Regions from separate parts of the Colwellia psychrerythraea 34H genome, predicted to be linked through region 2. Evidence: predicted binding sites of a transcription regulator. Region 2 holds the regulator's gene; each other region holds the start of a gene.

Region 1 (5,525 bases), 1.1 Mb from region 2:
TGACTATTTTACCTGAGCATAAAGCCGCCATTCAAAAATTAAGTCGATTACAGCTCAAGCACAACAATACGTCTAACAATGTTGAATTTTTATCAACATTAGCGGCTAAACACCCTAAAAACATCACCTTAGCATTAGGATTAGCACAAAATTTACGTTTAAATAATGAATTAAAAAAAGCCATTACATTATTGGAAAGCATGTCTGATTGGGCTAGAAGTTCTCAACAATATTGGGCTATTTTAGGTGATAATTATCTTCAAGCGAAAAGTCACACCAAAGCGAAAGAATGTTTTAAAAAAGTGCTTGCTTTAAATCCAAATAATTTTGTCGCACATTTGCGCCTAATTGCTATATCTGAAGTTAAGCGTAACTACAAGCAAGCCTTAACATATACGATAAGCTCATTAGAAAGATTTGAACACAATACTCGGTTATTAATATTAAAAGCTAATTTTGAGTTATTAACCGGCGATCTAGTATCAGCTAAGAAAACGTTGAGATATCTACAAGAACAAAAAGTGTCACACCACCTTATCAATAAATTTGTTGGGGAGCTGGCGTTAGCTGACAAAGACTATCCTAGCGCTATTGATAACTTCCACGAACTGTACCAAAAAAGCCCAACAGCGTTAAATGTAATGTTATTAGCAAGAGCATTGAGCTTCAATGGTCAAAAAGCAGAAGCTGCCCAGACCATAGAGAGTTACCTTTCTAGAATGATAAAAGATCATAAAGTAAGGCTTTTATTAGCTGAGTTATATATGCAGTTTGATGAGGCTAAGGCTATCAAGCACTTAGAGATAATAAACCAAAGTGAACAAAACAATGCGGTGGTATTAAATAACTTGGCGATGCTGGAGTTGAAACGCGCTAGACCCGAGCAAGCATTGTTATATGCTGAAAAAGCGTTTGAACTTAAATCAGGCATTCATCAAATATCAGACACCTATGGTGCGGCCTTAGTGACGGTTAAAAATTTCGACAGCGCGATTATCGTGTTGCTAAATGCCATCAATCAAGGCAGTGAAGCTGAAACCACCTATGTGAATTTAACTAAAGCTTATTTAGCTACCGGCAAAACGGATAAAGTGAAAGCCCTACTAGACTCTATCAAAGATAGAACCTTCTATTCTAAAGTTCAGGCTATGAGGTAATGAGTTGATTGATAGCTTATAAAGCACCATGGACGACTTGTTTGATAAAGTGGGTACACTAATTATGGCTGCTAAAAGAGAAAATCACTAACATTAAAACTGTCAGCATTCTTTACACATTACTGGTTAAAATATGATCAATTCAAGCGATGTGATTTTTTTTTCTTTAACTTCAAGGGTTAATAATCTTGGTATGTTGATTGCTTTATAACCATAGCAAGTGTTAATAATCTTGGTATATTGATTGCTTTATAACCATTGCAAGTTACTTTATTTAAATTAATAAGGACATGATAATGAAAAAATTAATGATAGCAGGAACAATTGCAGGAACAATGATTTTATCTAGCTTTGCGGCATCTGCGGCTGTGGTGACTGCTGGAGGAATACAATGGGATGATACTACAACACATGCTGGTGGCGTTGCCATGCAAAGTAATTTTCAACAGTGGTTTACTAATAGTGCTACTGGAATGGCTAATGGAGTTGATACAATTATAACTGATGACGCAGTTCTTGGTGCTGCTGGTGCGGAATTGGTTGGTATTGGTGAGTTTTATAGCTTTGCTGATGGCAGAGATCCTGCGGGACCTCCTTCATTCTGTGTTACCGCTGGCTGTGAACTGACTTATGCTTTTGGTGGTTTAATAGCAACGGGTGTTAATACTTTTAATAGCGATAACGCATGGCTCAATATTTATATCGACCAATCGCCAGATTTTGATTCAAATACTGCTACTGATACGACCTTGTCTTCGACTGCTCATGAAAAATTTGCAGAAGCACAGAATGGCACCTTATGGGCTTCTTATACATTTGATTTCTTTGACCTAGACGGTACACTGTTAGGTGGTGAAACTGAATTTACGTTGTCAGTTGTAGGCGGATTGGCAATGGGCACGCTTGACTACAACAACATGCCATTTGGCGATCTTGGTAATACTGCTACGGCACGTTTCAATAACGATAATTCTTTGTATAGTTTTGATGGTAATGGCCAGCATGCCAGTTTTCAAGTACCAGAACCTACTTCTTTAGCTATTTTTGGCTTAGGTTTACTTGGTTTAGCAGGCGCTGCTCGTCGTAAACAAGCTTAATTATTTGCTGATAGACCTAGAAAATGTAGTAAATGCCTCTGAATAGAGGCATTTTTTATGTTTTTGTGAAACTGATAATTATTTTAAATAAACAATAGTTTTACACTTTGATGACTTGCCATTATCTTGGATTATACCGGCCCATACTTAAAATATTATTGGGATCTACTACTGATTTTATATCGTTAACGGTGTGCCAAAATGGCGAGTTCGCATCTAACAACCATTGCTGCTGATCTATGTTTAATCTATAAGGTATGTAGCCTAATTTCACTCCTTCAAGTACCAGTTCTTTCAGGCAATTGTGTGCATCTTTAACTGCATCAGGGTCTGATAAATCAAACAAAATGGGAATGGTGCTGTCAACACAATCATGTTTTAAATTGGTGAAAGTTATTAGTGGTTCAATATTAAACTTTGGGCAGGTCGCTCTAATAAAATCAACATACTCTCTCATTATGTTAGGTTTCATTGTAACTAAAGGCGCATACCAAAGCACTCCACAACCGTCTTTACCTGGAGATAAGTTATCAGCAGGGAATCTTTTTGCATTTTTATGCCGCCAATAAGCAAGCTTCAAGGCAATATTATTTGGTCGTCCTAACATGATTTCTTTACCACGCTCGAATGAAGCCAACTGCTCTTTAATAAGAGCTAAAAAGGGTGCTAATTTGAAGAGAAAGTTAGGAGTCGTATTTATTACGGCATTGCCAATAGAGAAGATAGGGCTATCAGAAAATATTTGCCGACAAGGAAGGGCTTTAAATATTCGTTTAATTTCTTTTTTAACTGTTTTGGCAACACCATTAGAGCCATAAATACTGCCCATTATAGTCCAGCTAGGCGTTTGCTGCGCTTTACTGAGTTTAGCTATATCAGTTGGTGACATGACTTTGTGTTCACCAGGATTAGGGTTTTCTGCAAACATAGACAAAACTCTTCTCTTATCCATTAAGTTGATTGAGCCGACAATTCCTTCATAATCTCTTAATATTTTTCTAATTAAAGGTATAGCTATTTCTAAAGCTTTATCATCTGGCACTTGCATAATAAAAGAAATAAACTTTTGTGGTTTTCTTGCCATTCTAATGGACATTTGGGTAACGACGCCCAAATTTGATTGTGTAAACAATCCGTCTAAATAAGGACCAAGGCCCCATTTAAAGGTCTTATCTACTGTTTTATTATGAGATTTATCAAGTTCATTTACGGCTGAGCAAAAATGTCTCGCATTCGCCCAATACCCTTGAACCGCAGTAACCGCACCAAAATGGTCTGTATATGGGGTAATGCCATAGCCACGTTCTATAGCATTGCCAACAATTGAAGCATTAGGTCCAGCTCCTGTTACCGGAACCATGAAATTATCACCATTACTTATGAAAAAATCACTCAAGAGCTGCTGTGTCACTCCTGGTTCTACTGTAACTAATCCTAAGTCTTCATCAAATTCGATTTGTGTTAAACCTGACAAATCTAAAATCACTACTTTTATATCAAGTTTAGGTGGTTGGCTGGTTCCATAGCCCCAATTTAATCCTGTACTTATTGGGTAAATGGTAAATTTAAACTCTGGCTGATTGGCTAATTCATTAGCAAGTAATAATAGAGATTCTACATCTTTTTTATCATAAGCTTTTACCACCGCTATAATATTAGTTTTTCCTTCTAAACCTTCTGTTCCTCGATGGTACGGTATTAATTCATCAGCCTGAGTAATTAATGTAGCATTATTACCTATTGCTGTTTTGATATAAGAAATACAATCCGACATATTTTATAATCCTGAAAATTGCTGTTCATCATAAATGAAAAACATGAGCCTAAGTCTATCTATCAACTAAGTTTGTATAAGGTGAGAGAGATATTTGTTGGCATAAATCACTATGTATAATAATATAAAGATCTTTTAATTCTTCCGTTAAATGCGAACTAAACCCTTCTTTTTCAAGATAAAACATAGCGCGTCGACCATGATAGTCTGTTTTATCACCCGCTTGTTTAAAAGGCAGACCAAAACGGGTCAAACGTCTGTTTAAACGAGGTTCCATCATGACAAACAAACCCACATGATTACACATAGAAGCTAGAGATAAACCCGCTAAATAAAGCCCCATAGCAATATTGGGGAAGTTTCGCCGTTCATCTTCGGAGTAGAAATTTTTAGGATCAATATTATTAATGATAAAAGGTGTGTGGTCTTCTTTTTTTCTTCGTCGAAAAGAGGCTAATACCGCAAGACGAGATATTTCACCAAAACTGCCGCGTTTGAGGGTTGTCGAGTCAATTATTTCAGGTCGGGCAGAATGTAAACAGTTTTTTTCAAACGGTAATTGGAAATTAGGATGGTTGACTGGTGGGATAACGAGTCTAATGCACCCGGCAAAGGCTCCAGTACGTCGATGCTCTAACAAGCAATGAAAAGCGTAATCATCGTATACATCTGTTTCCATTTCGAGCTCATTTTCAGGCTCCCAACCAAGTTCAGTACAATAAACTCCGTATCGAATTTTAAATGCAACTTGCCGTAACGATTTAGTATCTGCAAACCTTATTTTAAAATCAAAAGGGTGGTTCATGGTTAAATTTCCATTATTTTTCCGCTGGATTGGTATAAGGTATGAATGATATTTGTTGGCAAATATCATTATGTATAATGGTATAAAGGTCTTTTAATTCTTCAGTTAAATTTAGACTAAACCCTTCTTTTTCAAGATAAAACATAGCGCGCTGGCCATGATAGTCCATTGCCTCGCCAGCTTGTTCAAAAGGCAGGCCAAAACGGGTCAAACGTCTGTTTAAACGAGGTTCCATCATGACAAATAATCCTACATGATTACATAAACTCGCTAGAGATAAACCCGCTAAATAAAGGCCCATAGCAATATTGGGGAAATTTCGCCGTTCATCTTCAGTATAAACCGTCTCAGGATTAATTTCATTAATGATAAATGGTTTGCTTTTTTCTTTTTCTCGTCGTCTAAAAGAGGCTAATACGGCAAGACGAGATATTTCACCAAAACTGCCGCGTTTGAGGGTTGTTGAGTCAATTATTTCAGGTAGGGCAGAATGTAAACAGTTTTTTTCAAACGGTAATTGGAAGTTAGGTTGGCTGACTGGTGGAATAACGAGCCTAATGCACCCGGCAAAGGTTCCAGTACGGCGATGTTCTAGCAAGCAATGAAAAGCGTAATCATCGTATGCATCTGTTTCTATTTTGAGCTCATTTTCAGGCTCCCAACCGAGCTCACTACTGTAAACTCCATAACGA
Region 2 (5,525 bases):
ATACCACTTTTACTCGTGGTGGATTTGGCGCGGTAAGAGAGACATGTGATTTGATCATGCAAAGCCAAAATAGCTTAGACAAAGCATCAGGCGCCAGTATATGAATCGATTAAATAGCCTAGCGCTATTTGTCTTACTGCTTAGTGCGCTAATTTATGGCATTATTGAATGGCGTAGTGCATCAATAGAACAAGATACTTTAATTGTTGATGAGCAACGTCCGGATTTTATTGCTGAGCAGCTAGAAAGTAAAATCTATAGTGACTTAGGGCAACTCTCCCACACTATTGAAGCAGAAAGAATGGAGCATTACTCTGATTTGGAAGTCAGTTACTTTGAATTGCCGAATTACACATTATATCCGCAAAAAGAAGGCCAGCCATGGAAGGTCAGTGCGCAAGAAGCGACACTTTACAAAGACAACCGTGTAGAGCTAAAGAATCAAGTACATATTAAAGCGACAGAAATTGACGGCTTAATAAAAGAGATTCACTGCAAAACAATAGCATTAGATTTAAAAACCAATATCATTAGTTCAGAGCAATCAGTTGTTGTGGTGGGAAGAGATTTCACCATGTACGGCTCAGGATTAATTATCGATTTAAACACAAAAAAAATGACCTTAATCCAGCATGAACGTACTATTTATAAAAAACATGATGAAAGTTAATTTAATTAAAAAAACAGTTTCAGTTTTAGCCGTAGCCTCAAGTTTACTCTTTGTCAGTAACGCTTTGGCGGCAATAAAAGATTTGGAACAGGAAATAATTATAGTCGCTGAAAGTCAAGATGCCGATCTAAAAAATAAAATTATCAGTTATTTAGATAATGTTATTATTCGTCAAGGCTCTATTTCTATTACCGCCGATGTAGTTAAAGTCTTTAGTCAAGTTAATAAGAAGAATGATGAAAAAAATGAAACTTATTTGGCAAAAGGCAAACCTGCTATATTCGAGCAACAACTAGAAGATGGTAGCTTAATTACCTTGCAGGCAGATGAAATAACCTATAGCCCTAACTCGAATACAATCATTATTTCAGGTAATGCCCTAGTCAAGCAAGCTGGAAGTGAAGTCAGTGGTAATGAAATAACTTATAATACTGTCAGTGAAAAACTACAAGCACGGAGCGCTAATAATCAGCCTGTTACTACTATTTTACAACCAACGGTACTCAAGAAACAGAAAGAGACTTACGAAAAATCTAAAGAAGAAAAACCAACTGACAAGGTAGTAGAAAAAGAAGGCGACAGTAGTGACAACTAACACAGTGAAAACAACACCTGTAAATACACTGATTGCCGATGGTTTATCGAAGTCTTATAAAAGTAGACAAGTCGTTAAGAATGTTAGTTTGCAAGTTGACGCAGGACAAATAGTTGGCTTATTAGGCCCCAATGGCGCCGGAAAAACCACATCCTTTTATATGATTGTTGGCTTAGTCCCCAATGACAATGGCTCGATCAAACTCAACGGTCAAGACCTTACCCTTGCTCCTATGCATGAAAGAGCCCGAAGCGGTATTGGCTATTTACCTCAAGAAGCCTCAATTTTTAGAAAGCTAACTGTTTCTGATAATATTATGGCGATATTACAAACACGTAAAGAGCTTAGTGAAACCCAGCGCGCTGAGAAACTTGAAAATTTATTAGAAGAGTTTCACATTTGTCATATCAAAGACAATACCGGCATGAGCTTATCCGGTGGCGAAAGACGAAGAGTTGAAATTGCCCGAGCACTCGCTGCAGATCCTCAATTTATTTTATTAGATGAGCCCTTTGCTGGTGTTGACCCAATTTCGGTTGGCGACATTAAAAAAATCATCTTACACTTAAAGCAGCGAGGCATAGGTATCTTGATAACAGACCATAATGTGAGAGAAACATTAGACGTTTGTGAGCATGCTTATATAGTTAGTCATGGTGAAATTATTGCGCAAGGTAATGCAGATCAAATTCTTGCTAATCAAAAAGTCAGAGATGTATACCTTGGCGAACAATTCACGCTATAGTAAAGCGATAGGCTAGTATATTTAGCCAGAATACTTAATAGAATAGTAGTTACCCATTGTAATAGCGTAACTACTAAGAATAATAAATAGGAAATCATATAACCTAGATGCGCCCTACACTACAGCTCCGTATTGGACAACACTTAACAATGACTCCACAATTGCAACAAGCTATTAAGCTGTTGCAATTGTCTACGTTAGAGTTACAACAAGAAATTCAAGAAGTTTTAGAGAGCAATCCATTACTTGAACTTGATGAAAAAGCTCAAAGTGATAATTCAAGTGAACAAAATAATCTTGAAGAAGCCTTTTCATCCAATACTAATGAAGAAAAAACGGATCAACCTGCGGGCGATGGTAGTGAAGAACAGCAGGCCAGTATTGACGAAATCAGTACTACTGAGGCGATGGAAAAAAGTGATATACCAGAAGAACTAAATATAGATACTACTTGGGAAGAAAGCTACAGTGCTGGGGTATCAAATACTGGCGCAGTAAGTAGCCCTGCTGATGACTACACCTATCAGGGTGAAACCACTGATTCCATTCAAGATCATTTATTATGGCAAATGGAATTAACCCCTTTCAGCGATACTGATAAAACCATCGCAATTGCTATTATAGAAGCAGTCGATGACGCCGGTTATTTAACTGTATCACCAGAAGATATCTTAGAGAGTGTTGGCACTGAAGGGCTCGAGCTTGATGAAGTAGAAGCCGTATTAAAACGTATTAATATGTTTGATCCTATTGGTGTCGCAGCTCGCTCCATTCCTGATTGCTTACTTATTCAATTAAATCAATTTAGTGCTGATACCCCTTACCTGAAAGAAAGTAAATTAATAATCAACGACCATATCGATCTACTTGGTAATCGAGACTATCGCCAGTTAATGCGTAAAACCAAATTAAAAGAAGATCAGCTACGTGAAGTAATGCGTTTAATTCAAAGCTTGAACCCTCGTCCGGGTGATGCGGTAATTAAAGGCGATGACCAGTATGTTATTCCAGATGTTTCTGTTGAGAAAAAAAATGGCCGTTGGGTCGTTGAATTAAATTCTGATACTGCACCTAAATTGTCGATTAATAAACAGTATGCGGCAATGTCTAAAACAATGAAGTCGTCAACTGATGATGGACAATTTATTAGATCCAACTTACAAGAAGCTAAATGGTTTATTAAGAGTTTAGAATCTCGCAATGACACACTACTTAAAGTGTCCAATTGTATTGTTCAACGCCAGCAAGGTTTTTTAGAACATGGTGCTGAAGCCATGAGACCTATGGTACTAAACGATATAGCTGAAGCTGTTGATATGCACGAATCCACCATCTCACGTGTTACAACACAAAAGTATATGCACACGCCAAGAGGCATCTTTGAACTCAAGTACTTCTTCTCTAGTCATGTCAGTACAGAGAATGGTGGTGAATGTTCATCTACAGCAATTCGTTCTTTGATTAAAAAACTTATCTTAGCGGAAACACCTGCTAAACCGTTAAGTGATAGTAAAATGGCTAACTTATTAGCTGAGCAGGGAATAAAAGTGGCACGACGTACAATTGCTAAATATCGAGAATCATTAGCGATACCACCGTCAAATCAACGTAAGAGTTTACTTTAGAAGACTACAATAAAAGGATCATGTTTATGCAAATTAATCTTTCTGGACACCATGTTGAAGTAACTAGTTCATTGCGCGAATATGTCGATACAAAATTCTCAAAATTAGAACGACATTTTGATCACATTAATAATGTCCATGTTGTACTTACCGTAGAAAAGCTTAATCAAAAAGCTGAAGCTAATGTTCATATGAATGGCAGTGAAGTATTTGCTTCTGCAGTCAACACCGATATGTATGCCTCTATTGATACCTTAGTTGATAAACTTGATAGGCAGATTCTTAAGTATAAAGCTAAGGTTTCTCATCATTAAGTTGAGTTAGCCCGAAAGACCGCTTTAAAGTAATTAAAGCCTATTAAAGCAGGCGTCCTGAGCTAAATGATTTAGCGTAAGTGGCGCCTTAAAACCATTAACACGATTATGCAATTATCCGAAATATTAACAACAAGCTGTACTAGTTGTGATGTAGCAGTAACCAGTAAAAAACGTATTCTAGAAAGAATTTGTCAACTCGCTGCGATTCAAATAACTGATATAGAGCAAGATGAACTATTAGATAGTTTACTCAATAGAGAAAAAATGGGTAGCACTGGTATAGGTAACGGTATTGCGATCCCACATGGTCGATTGCCCAATACAAGTAAAGCTGTTGCGGTGTTAATAACAACAGAAAAGGCAATCGATTTTGATGCCATAGATAATAGAGACGTAGATATTTTTGTTGCCTTATTTGTGCCCGAAAATAGCTGCCAAGAACATTTAGATACGCTACAAAATATTGCTAAACTATTTAGTGATAAAAAGATGATCAAGCAAGTTCGAAAATGCAATGATAATCAGGCACTCTATAACTTAATTCAACAAGCAAGCTAGCAATAGATATACCCAAGCCACTTGAAGCTGTGTGTTTCAGGACCGCTGAGCGATTTATGATCAAGGCGCCTCATTTTATTAAGGATTATTCCCTTAAAAAAGGAGGCAACGACGAGCATAAGCCGCTCAGGGGCCCCATAGGGCTGGTTTAGAAACGCTTTATGCTACGTTATTGATTTCGACAATAGAATAACTATTCTCTTCAATCAATGCCTTGCCTAAAGGCGTTTCTAATTCCAGCTGAAACCTGCATCTTCATGTGGCTTGGGTATAAGTTGCCGCGCATTCGGAATAGTATAAATGAAATTAATCATTGTTAGTGGTCGCTCAGGCTCAGGTAAATCGGTTGCACTAAGAGTTTTAGAAGATCTTGGTTATTATTGTGTAGACAACATCCCTATTAATCTTCTGCCGGCATTAACCCATACTGTTATCAATGACTATGAAAACGTTGCGGTAAGTCTCGATGTTCGAAACTTACCGAAAGACCCAGAAGATATCCCAGAAATTATTGCTTATTTACCTAAAGCAGTAGACGTTAACACGTTATTTTTAGATGCCGATGATAATGACTTAATCAGACGCTTTAGTGAAACACGCCGTTTGCATCCCCTTATTAAAGAGAATATGGCACTTGATCAAGCAATTGCTTTAGAAAAATCATTACTCGAGCCTATATCTACTAATGCCGATCTATATATAAATACCAGTCAACTTAGCCCTCATCAATTGGCTGATTTAGTCAGAGAGCGGATTTTAGGTAAAAAAACAGGCTCTATGGTATTAGTATTTGAATCGTTTGGTTTTAAACACGGTATTCCTGTTGATGCTGATTATGTATTTGACGCTAGATTCTTACCTAATCCATTTTGGGAAAAATCACTCAAAGGTCAAACAGGCGTCGATCAAGAAGTAAAAGACTTTCTTGCCAGCCAAGCTATTGTTACTAAATTTATTTGGCAAATTAACAGTTTTATGATGACTTGGTTACCACATCTAGAACGAAATAATCGTA
Region 3 (5,525 bases), 830 kb from region 2:
TTAGTCGTTTTAGCTGAGCGGTATTTACTCACTTTATCTTCATTAACCGTCGGTATTGTTGGCGGCGGCAATACAGGTACTCGTTTAAGTGAAAAACTCACTGCATTAGGTATTCAACATAAAATCTGTGATCCGTTACTAGCCGAAAAGCAAAAACAAGATAAAAGTCATCCCCCTACTGACCAACGACATTATGTACCCTTGGTGGATGTTTTAGCGTGTGATGTTATTTCTTTGCATGTGCCTAAAGTTGTTGGCGGTGAACATCCTACAAACAAATTGATAAATGCAGAGAACCTTGCCTTATTGCGTGAGGATCAAATATTAATCAGCGCTTGCCGTGGTGATGTTATTGATAACCACGCCTTATTAGCATTAAAAACGGCTGGTCATGGCGTAAAAATTGTACTCGATGTTTGGCAAGGAGAACCTGATGTTCTTGAAGCCTTAATTCCTTATACTGAAATAGCCACAGCACATATAGCAGGTTATAGCTTAGAAGGAAAAGCTCGTGGTAGTGAAATGCTCTATCAGGCATTATGTCAACAGTTAGCAATAACGCCTAAATATCAGTTGGCAAACTTTTTACCGTCGGCCAGTATCCCTGCAATTGAAATTAATCAAGATTTTAATCAAATATTACTAAACCAGTTAGTTAAAATGGTTTACGATGTTAGGCGGGACGATGCAATATTTCGTCAACAATTATTTGTACAAGGTTTCGACAGTTTAAGGAAAAATTATCCCGTTCGAAGGGAGTTTTCTGCTGTAACGGTCAACTTATCATCTACTACTTATAGCGATGTACCGCATCGTTTAGGTTTTAATAAAAATTAATTTAAACTATCGAGACGACTCATTTTTTTGAGAAAGTCTAATGAAGAGAGAGAGGAACATGGCACAAAAATTTGATGTATGCATACTTGGCGCAACAGGGTTAGTTGGCAAAACTATTATGGAGATTCTTGAAGAACGAAAATTTCCAATTAATAAATTATATCCCTTAGCCAGTGCTCGCTCTGCAGGTGAAATTATTGAATTTAATGGTCAGAGCATTGAAGTATTAAATGCAGATGATTTTGATTTTAGCCAAGTACAAATTGGTTTCTTTTCTGCCGGTGGTTCTACTTCAGCTAAATTTGCTCCAATAGCTGCTGAAGCTGGCTGTATTGTTATTGATAATACCTCTGAATTTCGCTATGACGCTGATATTCCTCTTGTTGTGCCTGAAGTTAATCCTGAAGCGCTGGCTGATTACCGTAATCGCAATATAATAGCTAACCCTAATTGCTCTACCATTCAAATGTTGGTAGCGTTAAAACCAATTTATGATGCTGTTGGTATTAGTCGTGTAAATGTTAGTACTTACCAATCGGTTTCTGGCGGTGGTAAAGAAGCGATGGATGAATTAGCGAAACAAACTGCTAATCTATTAAGTGGTAAGCCAGTAGAGAGTAAAAAGTTTTCACGTCAAATAGCATTTAATGTTATCCCACAAATTGATGATTTCTTAGAAAATGGTTACACCAAAGAAGAAATGAAAATGGTTTGGGAAACTAAAAAGATTTTAGGCGATGAAAACGTACTTGTTAACCCAACAGCTGTTCGTGTTCCTGTGTTTTTTGGACATGGCGAAGCCTTGCATATTGAAACGAATTCACCTATTTCAGCTGATGAAGTTAAAGATTTATTAGAGCAAGCTCCTGGTATTGTTGTTTGTCGTAATGATGAAGACTTCCCAACTCAAATTGGAGATGCGAGCGGAAAAGATGATACTTATGTTGGTCGTATTCGTGAAGATATTAGCCATAGTTGCGGCATTAATATGTGGATCGTTGCGGATAATGTTCGCAAGGGTGCGGCAACGAATAGCGTACAAATTGCTGAACTATTGGTAAAAGATCATTTAAGCTAACTTTTACTACAATAGTTAGTATATAAAAACTCGTCAATGATGGTAAATATACCGTTGTTGACGAGTTTTTTAGTTTTTAACTTTTAATTTTACTGTATCAGTCCTTTAAAAGCCCAATTGACTTTATAACAGGAATAAAGTTAATTAGTAGTATATTCCCCCTCAAAACAAAGTATAGATTTACACAAGAGTTACAATAAGAGGAGACTTATTGATTGAATTTGCTATTATCTTGTTAGTTAATGGTTTTTTGGAATAATTATTGCATTTTATCTTCCTGATAAGCTTTATCTCTTAGTCAGGTAAAGTAATGCGGTATTTTTTTGGCGCTATAAATATAATGAACAGTGCCATAACTTAAATTAGTTTATTAGGACATCCTTATGCAACATTTATTGCGCCTGTGCCTATGGCAGGCGGTTATTATTGGCATACTTACGGCTCACTTCCCCGTTAATGCAGAGGAAGAACGCGGCATTCGCATGCGAGGACCTAAAAGTAGTGATGTTTTTCCTTATGATAAATACGGCCCAATCACCTCTAAAGATACTTTATGGAACATCGCTACTCGAGTTCGCCCTGATAATCGCTTGAGCGTTTATCAAGTCATGCAGGCGTTATATCAAGAGAATCCACAAGCGTTTGTCGATAGCAACATCAATTATTTGGTTGAAGGGCAATATTTAAAAATACCATCGTTTAATAACATGATGGCAATAAATACTAACAGTGCGAAGAAAAAGTCTGAAAGTGATAGTAAAGCTTGGAAGAAAGCACAGCCAAAAACACCTAAGATACCAGTATTTATAGAGCCTAGCGTTAAGAAAAAAGACTTAGAGACGGTAAAAACTGAGATTAATGACCAATTGCAAAAAATTGATGGTCAGCAGCAGGAACGATTAGAACATATTCAAAATGATATCTCAGACTCAATTGATGGTTTACAAGCTATTTTAAAAGAAAATGATGATTTACGTCAGCAACTTACTTCCTTTAATGACAAGCTTGGCATCATGCAGGATGAGGTAGCGAAAGGTAAAGAAATCAAGCTGCAAATGGACGATATGATCAAGTTGCAGCAAGCCCTATTAGCAAAAGCTGAAGCCAGAGAAAAAGAACTTTTATTAGAGAGACAGCAGGCTGCACTTGCGGAACAAGATATCATGTCAAGCTTGTGGTTCAAAATTGCCATGGGCACTCTGCCAGCAATCCTGATACTACTTTTACTGGCTCTTTTGTTTAAACGCCGAAAACAGGCCTCGGATGAAGTTTTCTTCAACGAATTAGACAGTAAAAAACAAGAACCTGTCGCCAAAAAGGAGAGCACATCTGAAGAGTTATCACTTGATGATGAGTTAAACTTGGACGATGAGCTTGATTTATCACTTGATGGTGAGTTGAACTTGGACGATGAGCTTGATTTATCCCTTGATGATGAATTGAATTTAGACGATGAGCTTGATTTATCACTTGATGATGAATTGAATTTGGATGATGACCTGTCTATAGATTTAATAGAAAGTGATGATGACGTTATCCATTTGGATGAAGACGATAGCTTAGATGATCTTGAAGACATCCTACTAGATGATGAAAGTGACGTTGATATTCTTGATGGTGGTGAGTTGGATCAAGATGACTTAGATTCATTATTATCAGGTTTAGATGATGAAGCAGAAAATACAGAAAGTGAAGAACTTGAAGGGGGAGAGTTAAGTCAAGATGATCTAAATGATTTACTTGGTGGCTTAGACGATTTCGATGATGAAGACCTCGTACTTGAAGAATCTTCCGAAGAAAAGAACGAACCAGCAGAGGTAACGGACCCAGATGATATTGATGCGCTGCTTGATTCACTAAGTGATTCAGACAATGAGCCAGCAGAGGTAACGGACCCAGATGATATTGATGCGCTGCTTGATTCGGTAAGTGAACCAGACAATGAGACTGCAGAGGTAACAGACCCAGATGATATCGATGCGCTGCTTGATTCGGTAAGTGAATCAGTGAATGAGCCAGTTGATGTAACAGACCCAGATGATATTGATGCATTACTTGATTCTATAAATGATACCGCAGAGGTAACAGATCCAGATGATATCGATGCGCTGCTTGATTCGGTAAGTGAATCAGTGAATGAGCCAGTTGATGTAACAGACCCAGATGATATTGATGCATTACTTGATTCTATAAATGATACCGCAGAGGTAACAGATCCAGATGATATCGATGCGCTGCTTGATTCGGTAAGTGAATCAGTGGATGAGTCAGTCGATGTAACAGACCCAGATGATATCGATGCATTACTTGATTCTATAAATGATACCGCAGAGGTAACAGATCCAGATGATATTGATGCGCTGCTTGATTTAGTAAGTGAATCAGTGAATGAGCCAGTTGATGTAACAGACCCAGATGATATCGATGCATTACTTGATTCTATAAATGATACCGCAGAGGTAACAGATCCAGATGATATTGATGCGCTGCTTGATTCGGTAAATGAATCAGTGAATGAGCCAGTTGATGTAACAGACCCTGATGTTATCGATGCATTACTTGATTCTATCAATGATACCGCAGAGGTAACAGATCCAGATGATATTGATGCGCTGCTTGATTCGGTAAATGAATCAGTGAATGAGCCAGTTGATGTAACAGACCCTGATGATATCGATGCATTACTTGATTCTATCAATGATACCGCAGAGGTAACTGACCCAGATGATATTGATGCACTACTTGAATCAATGTCGGGTAATGCTCCAACACCTCAACACGTTGTAAAACAAGATTCATCAGAAGCAATGAATCCGTTGGAACTTGATGTGGGAATGGATGAAGAAAGTACTATTGATAAGGTAACTGATAGTACATTAAGTCCAGAAGACCATAAAATTCAAAATGAAAAAGCAGAGAATGAAGCTAAAATATCCGCATTTACCGCTGAATATGTAACACCATTTCTTACCGCTGACTTTACCGATATTATTGCTAAAGAAAGTGACGCTGAGTTAGCTTCAGAAACACTAATAAGTAATGAAAGTCATGAGTTGGATGATGAACTAGATATTGATGCACTTATTGCTGATACCATCAGTAAAGATGAAGCAACGAGAGACTTTCAAGAAGATAAAAGAGACGACGTTGGTGATGAGTTAACTGATTCATCAATTGATGAAACGTTCAATACTCAAATCGATGGTGGTTTTACTGAGGCTGAATTAAGTCAATTATTAGCAGATGATTCAATGGAAGATGATACTGAGCAAGCGGAAGATATTTCACCTGAGTCGATAGTTCTATCACCTGACTTTACCGATGAAGATGTGCTAGCTGGTTTGTTATCTGAAATGGCTGACGAAGAACCACTTGAAGAAGCTGATGAATTAGACGTTATAGATGAGTTAGCTAATGTTGATTTTGATGAGCTATTAGCCAATATTGAAGAGGAATCAGCGACTACGCCAACGAAACACGATGAGATTGAACTGATCTTTGAAGGTGATGACATAGGTGATGATTTAATTGATGATAGCCTTGGCGAAGAAAGTGTTCAAAACTCCCAGAAAACAGAGCCAACAGAAGATTATGTCTCTGTCGATGAGCT

What was found. Region 2 encodes sigma-54, which starts transcription at its own class of promoters, with help from an activator protein. Its sites were predicted from a motif close to GTTGGCACGNNNNTNGNNT; they were not measured.
Region 1: the regulator sigma-54 is predicted to act here: its motif matches at 1,345-1,363, upstream of CPS_RS02360 (PEP-CTERM sorting domain-containing protein).
Region 3: the regulator sigma-54 is predicted to act here: its motif matches at 2,165-2,183, upstream of CPS_RS17015 (FimV/HubP family polar landmark protein).

Annotation. Positions count from the first base shown of each region.
Region 1 covers NC_003910.7:521,040-526,564, reverse strand. Annotated here, with positions in the region: gene prsT (XrtA/PEP-CTERM system TPR-repeat protein PrsT) at 1-1,157, shown strand, start outside; gene CPS_RS02360 (PEP-CTERM sorting domain-containing protein) at 1,454-2,254, shown strand; gene CPS_RS02355 (FAD-binding protein) at 2,376-4,028, opposite strand; gene CPS_RS02350 (PEP-CTERM/exosortase system-associated acyltransferase) at 4,084-4,833, opposite strand; gene CPS_RS02345 (PEP-CTERM/exosortase system-associated acyltransferase) at 4,847-5,525, opposite strand, start outside.
Region 2 covers NC_003910.7:4,792,363-4,797,887, forward strand. Annotated here, with positions in the region: gene kdsC (3-deoxy-manno-octulosonate-8-phosphatase KdsC) at 1-104, shown strand, start outside; gene lptC (LPS export ABC transporter periplasmic protein LptC) at 101-670, shown strand; gene lptA (lipopolysaccharide transport periplasmic protein LptA) at 657-1,265, shown strand; gene lptB (LPS export ABC transporter ATP-binding protein) at 1,270-2,010, shown strand; gene CPS_RS20365 (RNA polymerase factor sigma-54) at 2,118-3,635, shown strand; gene hpf (ribosome hibernation promoting factor) at 3,662-3,949, shown strand; gene ptsN (PTS IIA-like nitrogen regulatory protein PtsN) at 4,058-4,510, shown strand; gene rapZ (RNase adapter RapZ) at 4,811-5,525, shown strand, end outside.
Region 3 covers NC_003910.7:3,966,606-3,972,130, reverse strand. Annotated here, with positions in the region: gene CPS_RS17025 (4-phosphoerythronate dehydrogenase) at 1-837, shown strand, start outside; gene CPS_RS17020 (aspartate-semialdehyde dehydrogenase) at 896-1,915, shown strand; gene CPS_RS17015 (FimV/HubP family polar landmark protein) at 2,299-5,525, shown strand, end outside.